Regions from separate parts of the Curtobacterium sp. 22159 genome, predicted to be linked through region 2. Evidence: predicted binding sites of a transcription regulator. Region 2 holds the regulator's gene; the other holds the start of a gene.

Region 1 (3,353 bases), on a different contig from region 2:
GACCGGCGTTCAGCGCGATCTGCTTGAGCGGCGCGTCGATGGCGACGCGGACGATGTTCGCACCGGTCGCCTCGTCACCCTCGAGCGAGAGGCCCTCGAGCGCGACGGCACCGGCCTGGATGAGCGCGACGCCACCACCGGCGACGATGCCCTCTTCCACAGCGGCCTTGGCGTTGCGGACGGCGTCCTCGATGCGGTGCTTGCGCTCCTTGAGCTCGACCTCGGTCGCAGCACCGGCCTTGATGACGGCGACGCCACCGGCGAGCTTCGCGAGGCGCTCCTGGAGCTTCTCGCGGTCGTAGTCGGAGTCGGTCGCCTCGATCTCGGAGCGGATCTGGCGGACACGGCCGGCGATCTGCTCGGCGTCGCCGGCACCCTCGACGATCGTGGTCTCGTCCTTGGTGATGACGACCTTGCGGGCACGACCGAGCAGGTCGAGCGTCGCGTTCTCGAGCTTGAGGCCGACCTCTTCCGAGATGACCTGGCCGCCGGTGAGGATCGCGATGTCCTGCAGCATGGCCTTGCGACGGTCGCCGAAGCCCGGGGCCTTGACGGCGACGGACTTGAAGATGCCGCGGATCTTGTTCACGACGAGCGTGGCCAGGGCCTCGCCGTCGACGTCCTCGGCGATGATGAGGAGCTGCTTGCCCGCCTGGATCACCTTGTCGACGACCGGCAGGAGGTCCTTGATGTTCGAGATCTTCGAGTTGACGATCAGGATGTAGGCGTCCTCGAAGACGGCTTCCTGGCGCTCGGGGTCGGTGACGAAGTACTGCGACAGGTAGCCCTTGTCGAAGCGCATGCCCTCGGTGAGCTCGAGCTCGGTGCCGAACGTGTTCGACTCCTCGACGGTGACGACACCCTCCTTGCCGACCTTGTCGATCGCCTCGGCGATGAGCTCGCCGATCGTCGGGTCAGCGGCGGAGATCGACGCGGTGGCGGCGATCTGGTCCTTGGTCTCGATCTCCTTGGCGTTGGCGAGGAGCTGGTCGGAGACGGCAGCGACGGCCTTCTCGATGCCGCGCTTGAGCGACACGGGGTCGGCGCCGGCGGCGACGTTGCGGAGGCCCTCGCGGACGAGCGCCTGGGCGAGGACGGTCGCGGTGGTGGTGCCGTCACCGGCGACGTCGTCGGTCTTCTTGGCGACCTCCTTGACGAGCTCCGCACCGATCTTCTCGTACGGGTCGTCGAGCTCGATCTCCTTGGCGATGGAGACACCGTCGTTCGTGATCGTGGGGGCGCCCCACTTCTTCTCGAGGACGACGTTGCGGCCGCGCGGGCCGAGCGTCACCTTCACGGCGTCGGCCAGCTGGTTCAGGCCGCGCTCGAGGCCACGGCGGGCCTCCTCGTCGAAAGCAATGATCTTAGCCATGTGAGTTTCTCGTCCCTCCCGGACGTCGTCATGGGGGTCGTGCTGGCACTCAGCGTGAGCGAGTGCCAACGCCGATTCTGGCACTCGCCGGGTGCGAGTGCAACACGGTCTGGAGGCACGGCGCGACCTCCCAGGTCACGGTGTGCCGACGACGGCACGCGCCGCAGCGCAGGGAGCGGCCGCACCCCGCGACCGACGGACACGGCCGCACACACGAACGCGCCGCCCCTCGCGGGACGGCGCGTTCGGACTGACTCGAAGCGGCGCGACTCAGGCCGGGCGGACGGACTCGGCCTGCGGGCCCTTGGCCCCCGTGCCGACGTCGAACGTCACTGCCTGACCCTCTTCGAGGACCTTGTAGCCCGACATGTCGATCGCCGAGTAGTGCACGAACACGTCCTGGCCCCCTCCATCGACGGTGATGAAGCCGAAGCCCTTCTCGGCGTTGAACCACTTCACGGTTCCGTTGGCCATGATCTCTTGCTCCCTGCGGTGGTGCTGTTGCGGACGGCGCAGTCGCCGTCTTGGCACGACTCTGACCGAACAATGCCGACAGGGCAAGGGGTGTGACGTTCTTTCACGACGATTCCGTCAAGAAGCAACGTGCCGGAAACACGGCCGTCACAAATGCGGACGGAATGCGTCAGCCGGCGTAGTCCGCGCCGAGCACCACGCTGACGTCCGCGTTCGGGAACGCGGCCGACTGCTGCACCGCGGTGGTGCCGAGGCTCTTCGCGATCCCTCGGGCGACGGCCTCCTGCGAGGCCTGCTGGTAGTACACGATCGTCGTGGTCGTCCCGGTGGTGCCGGCGTCGCCCGTCGACCTGACCTTCCACCCGGCGGAGGTCAACGCCGCGCTGCCCTTCGCCGCGAGGCCGGTGGTCGTGGTGCCGTTCAGGACGACGACCGACGTGGAGCCCTGGTCGGCCGGAGTCCCCGCCGCAGGAGCCTGCGATGCCGGGGCCGATGCGGAGGACGAGGCGGACGAGGACGGAGCCGCGCTCGACGATGCGGAGGCGGACGCCGAGGAGGACGCCGCCGGCGAGTCCGAACCGGGGAAGGAGTAGCTGTGGTTGAGGAGCGCGAGGACGAGCACCCCGAGGCCGACGAGCACCCCGGTCGCGAGTGCGGCCCACGCGAACGCGATCCAGCCACGACCACGCCGTTGCGCGCCGCGGTGCGCACCGACCCGCGGGCCGTCGGCGACGTCGTCGAACCGGTCTCGGGGGTATCTCGTCATCGTTCCTCTTCACGTCCTTCGGGAGCCGCACCGGGTGCGACGAAGCTGCGCGTCGCCCGTGCCGTGGTCCGCGCGGAGCGGAGCCGTTGCAGCCGCGAGACCAGCAGGGGGTCGTACGCGAGCGCTGCGGGAGAGTCGATCACACGGTTCAGCACCTGGTAGTACCGCGCCGGCGACATGTCGAACTCGACCCGGATCTCCGCTTCCTTCGTCCGGTCGTGCCGTGCCCGCTCGTGCTCGAACGAGAGCACGTGCTTGGCGAGCTCGCTGAGCTCGTCTGCGGGTGTGGCGGTCACTGCGGTTCCGTTCACGTGGGCGGTCGGGTCTCGCACATCGTAGGGGCGGAGGCGATCCGGACCCTGGCACGCCGCTGGACTGTCGTGAACACCGGTCACAGGTTGTCAGTGCCGGAGCCACCGGACACGGACGCCGAACGGGTCGGAGACCGCCATCGCCACACCGTCGAGGGACGCCGTCGCGAAGGCGTCCGGATCGGCCGGGTCGACGTCCGCCGGCAGGGTCGCGGCGACCCCGCTGAGGATCCCGGTGCGTTCGAGCGCGATCCAGTGCACGCCCCGGTCACGCACCCGGTCGACGAACCGCTGCCGGTCGGCGCCCGGCACGTACACGAGGGTCCCGGTGGTGAGGACCACCGGCTCCACGCCGTCCGGCAGGGCGTCCAGCGCCCGGTCGAGGTCGCCGGGCAGCGTGCCCCGGAGCCGGACGGGAGGCGCGGCGAGC
Region 2 (3,353 bases):
ACGACTGGTGGGGGGTCGGCCCGGGCGCGCACTCGGCCGTCGCGGGCACCCGCTGGTGGAACGTGAAGCACCCGGCCGCCTACGCGAACCGGGTGCTGCAGGGGGAGTCGCCGGCCGCCGGCCGAGAGTCCCTCGACGACGAGACCCGCTACGTCGAACGCGTGCTGCTCGCGGCGAGGGTGCGTGGCGAGCTCGCGACCTCGGAGCTCCGCCAGGAGGCGCGGGGCCGGGTCGCCGGCCTCATCGCACGCGGACTCGTGGACGGGGCGGCCGCGGTGCGGGGGCGCATCGAGTTGACCCTGCAGGGGCGTCTGCTCGCCGACGCGGTCGTGCGCGAGCTGCTCGACTGAGCAGGCGGCCCGGCGGCTACTGCTTGATGAACTCGATCGAGAGCGGGTAGCGGTAGAACTGCCCGCGGTTCGCGGCGACGGCGGCCATGATCCCGAAGACCACGGTGAGGATGCCGATCACCGGGAGGAGCAGCGCGCCGATCAGGACGATGGTCAGCAAGCCCGCGACGACGTAGGCGATCCCCATCGTGATGTGGAAGTTGAGGGCCGCACGGGTGTGCTCGCGGATGAACTGCCCACGGTCGCGCAGCACGAGGTAGGCGACGAGCGGCGCCACGAAGTTGAAGAAGATGCCGCCGATGTGGGTGAGCGTGGCCCAGAGGCGCTGGTCCTCGGGGGTCATCGGCTGCGGCGGGGTGTACCCGGCGGGGTACTGCGGGCCGCCGGGCTGCTGTCCGTAGGTCATGCGGGCAGCGTATCGGCAGGCTGTGGAGAAGTCCCGGTCCGTCGGCGGTCGGGCGTAGGATCAGCAGTCGACACGTCCGAGTGCCAGAACGAGTGGAAGGGGTCCGGGTGGTCAGCGAACGCAGCGTCGAGGTCCTCAAGGCCATCGTGCGGGACTACGTCGCCTCCCGCGAACCGGTGGGCTCGAAGACGATCGTGGAGCGGCACGCCTTCGGGGTCAGCGCCGCGACGATCCGCAACGACATGGCGCAGCTCGAGGACGAACAGCTCATCGCGGCACCGCACACATCGTCCGGCCGGGTCCCCACCGACAAGGGGTACCGGGTGTTCGTCGACCACCTGGCCGGCGCGCGCCCGCTCTCGAGCGCACAGCGGCACGCCATCGAGACGTTCCTCGGGGCGCCGAACGACCTCGACGAGGTCCTCGGCCGCACGGTCCGGCTGCTCAGCCAGCTCACCAACCAGGTCGCGCTCGTGCAGTACCCGTCGATGGTCCGCGCCCGGGTGCAGCACATCGAGCTCGTGCGCCTCGGCGACAACCGGCTCATGGTGGTGCTCATCACGGACACCGCGCGGGTCGAGCAGCGGGTCGTCGAGACCGACGTGGTCCTCGACGAAGCGGGGCTCACCGAACTCCGGGCCGTGGTGAACGGTGCCACCGTCGGGCTCCTGCTGCAGGACGTCGCACCGGCGCTCCGGGCCGTCCCGCAGCAGATCCGCCCCGACGCCCAGCCGCTCGCCGGCGTGGTCGTGGCCACGCTCATCGAACAGCTCGCGGCGAACCGGCAGGACCGCCTCGTGATGGCCGGCGCGGCGAACCTCGCGAAGAGCGAACAGGACTTCTCCGGCGGCCTCTTCCCCGTGCTCGAGGCGATCGAGGAACAGGTCACCCTGCTCCGGCTGTTCGGCGAGATGCAGATCGACGACGGCGTCGCGGCCCGCATCGGTGTGGAGAACGCCGAGTACGGGCTCGACGCGACCAGCATCGTCGCCGGCGGCTACCTGGCCGGCGGCGAGGTCGCCCGGCTCGGGGTGCTCGGGCCGACCCGCATGGACTACGGCACGAACATGGCCGCCGTGCGCGCCGTCGCCCGGTACCTGTCCAAACTCCTGGGCGAACATTGATCCCGGCCCCGCACGCCTGAGCGGGTCGACCCGAGCGGGCGATCCGCGCCTCCAGGCCCACCGACGACCACCCGGACCACGGCGACCGCCGCTCCGGACCGACCGAACCGAAACCGACTGAGGGATACGTGGCAGACCACTACGACGTCCTCGGCGTCCAGCCGGACGCCTCCGATGCCGACATCAAGAAGGCGTACCGCCGTCTGGCGCGCGAACTGCACCCGGACGTGAACCCGAGCCCGGAAGCGGCAGAGCGCTTCAAGGAGGTGACGCACGCGTACGACGTGCTGAGCGACCCCGAACAGCGACGCCGGTACGACGCGGGCCCGCAGGCCGACAGCCCGTTCGGCGGCGCCGGCGGGTTCAGCGACATCTTCGACGCGTTCTTCGGCGGCGGGGGCGGTGGTGGCCGCGGCAACGGGCCCCGGAGCCGTGCCGAGCGCGGTCAGGACGCCCTGCTCCGGATCGACGTCGACCTCGACGAGGTCGTCTTCGGCACCCACAAGGACGTCGAGGTCGACACCGCCGTCCTGTGCGAGACGTGCGGCGGATCGTGCGCCGCGCCCGGCACCCACCCGCAGACGTGCGACATCTGCGGCGGCACCGGGCACATCCAGCGGCAGGTCCGGTCGCTGCTCGGCAACGTCGTGACCAGCGCACCGTGCGGCACCTGCCGCGGCTACGGAACGGTCATCCCGAACCCCTGCCCGACGTGCCAGGGGCAGGGACGCGTGCGTGCCCGGCGCACCGTGCCGGTCGACGTCCCCGCCGGCGTCGAGACCGGTCTGCGCCTGCAGATGCCCGGCCAGGGCGAGGTCGGACCGGCCGGCGGCCCCTCGGGCGACCTCTACCTCGAGATCCGGGTCCGTCACCACGACGTGTTCAGCCGCGACGGGGACGACCTCCTCGCCACGCTCGAGGTGCAGATGACCGATGCCATCCTGGGCACCACGGCGACGATCGACGGGCTCGACGGGCCCGTCGACCTCGAGATCCGCCCGGGCGTGCAGAGCGCGGACGTCCTCGTGATCAAGGACCGTGGCGTCACGAAGCTCCGCGGGAACGGTCGCGGTGACCTGCGGGTCGGCGTGCAGGTGGTGACGCCCACGAAGCTGTCGCACAAGGAACGCCAGCTCGTCGAACAGCTCGCGAAGTCGCACAAGGCCGCCAAGCCGCAGCTCGCCCGCTTCCAGCAGGGCATGTTCGGCAAGCTCCGCGACCGGTTCTTCAACTTCTGATGGCCTCGCTCTACCTCGTCGGGTCGCTCGACGGCGTCGCGGTCGGCGACACGGTCCCGCTCGACGGGGCGGAGGGGCGCCACGCGGTGTCCGTCGCCCGGGTCCGCGTGGGGGAGACCCTGCGGCTCGGCGACGGTCGGGGCACGGTGGTGACCGGCGCCGTCACGTCCCTCGGTCGAGACACGCTCACACTGTCGGTGTCGTCCGTGACCGTCGACGAACCACCGTCGCCCTC

The links. Region 2 encodes HrcA, which represses chaperone genes, less so after heat shock. Its sites were predicted from a motif close to TTNGCACTCGNNNNNNNCGAGTGCNAA; they were not measured.
Region 1: a site for HrcA is predicted at 1,415-1,441, ahead of groL (chaperonin GroEL). Genes of this name have one in related genera too.

What each region holds. Positions count from the first base shown of each region.
Region 1 is NZ_JBQEPN010000005.1:138,751-142,103, reverse strand. It holds gene groL (chaperonin GroEL) at 1-1,372, opposite strand, end outside; gene ACTJKO_RS07875 (cold-shock protein) at 1,643-1,846, opposite strand; gene ACTJKO_RS07870 (LytR C-terminal domain-containing protein) at 2,016-2,612, opposite strand; gene ACTJKO_RS07865 (DUF3263 domain-containing protein) at 2,609-2,908, opposite strand; gene ACTJKO_RS07860 (DUF2332 family protein) at 3,014-3,353, opposite strand, start outside.
Region 2 is NZ_JBQEPN010000008.1:18,677-22,029, forward strand. It holds gene hemW (radical SAM family heme chaperone HemW) at 1-350, shown strand, start outside; gene ACTJKO_RS10635 (DUF4870 domain-containing protein) at 367-756, opposite strand; gene hrcA (heat-inducible transcriptional repressor HrcA) at 864-1,880, shown strand; gene dnaJ (molecular chaperone DnaJ) at 2,009-3,118, shown strand; gene ACTJKO_RS10650 (16S rRNA (uracil(1498)-N(3))-methyltransferase) at 3,118-3,353, shown strand, end outside.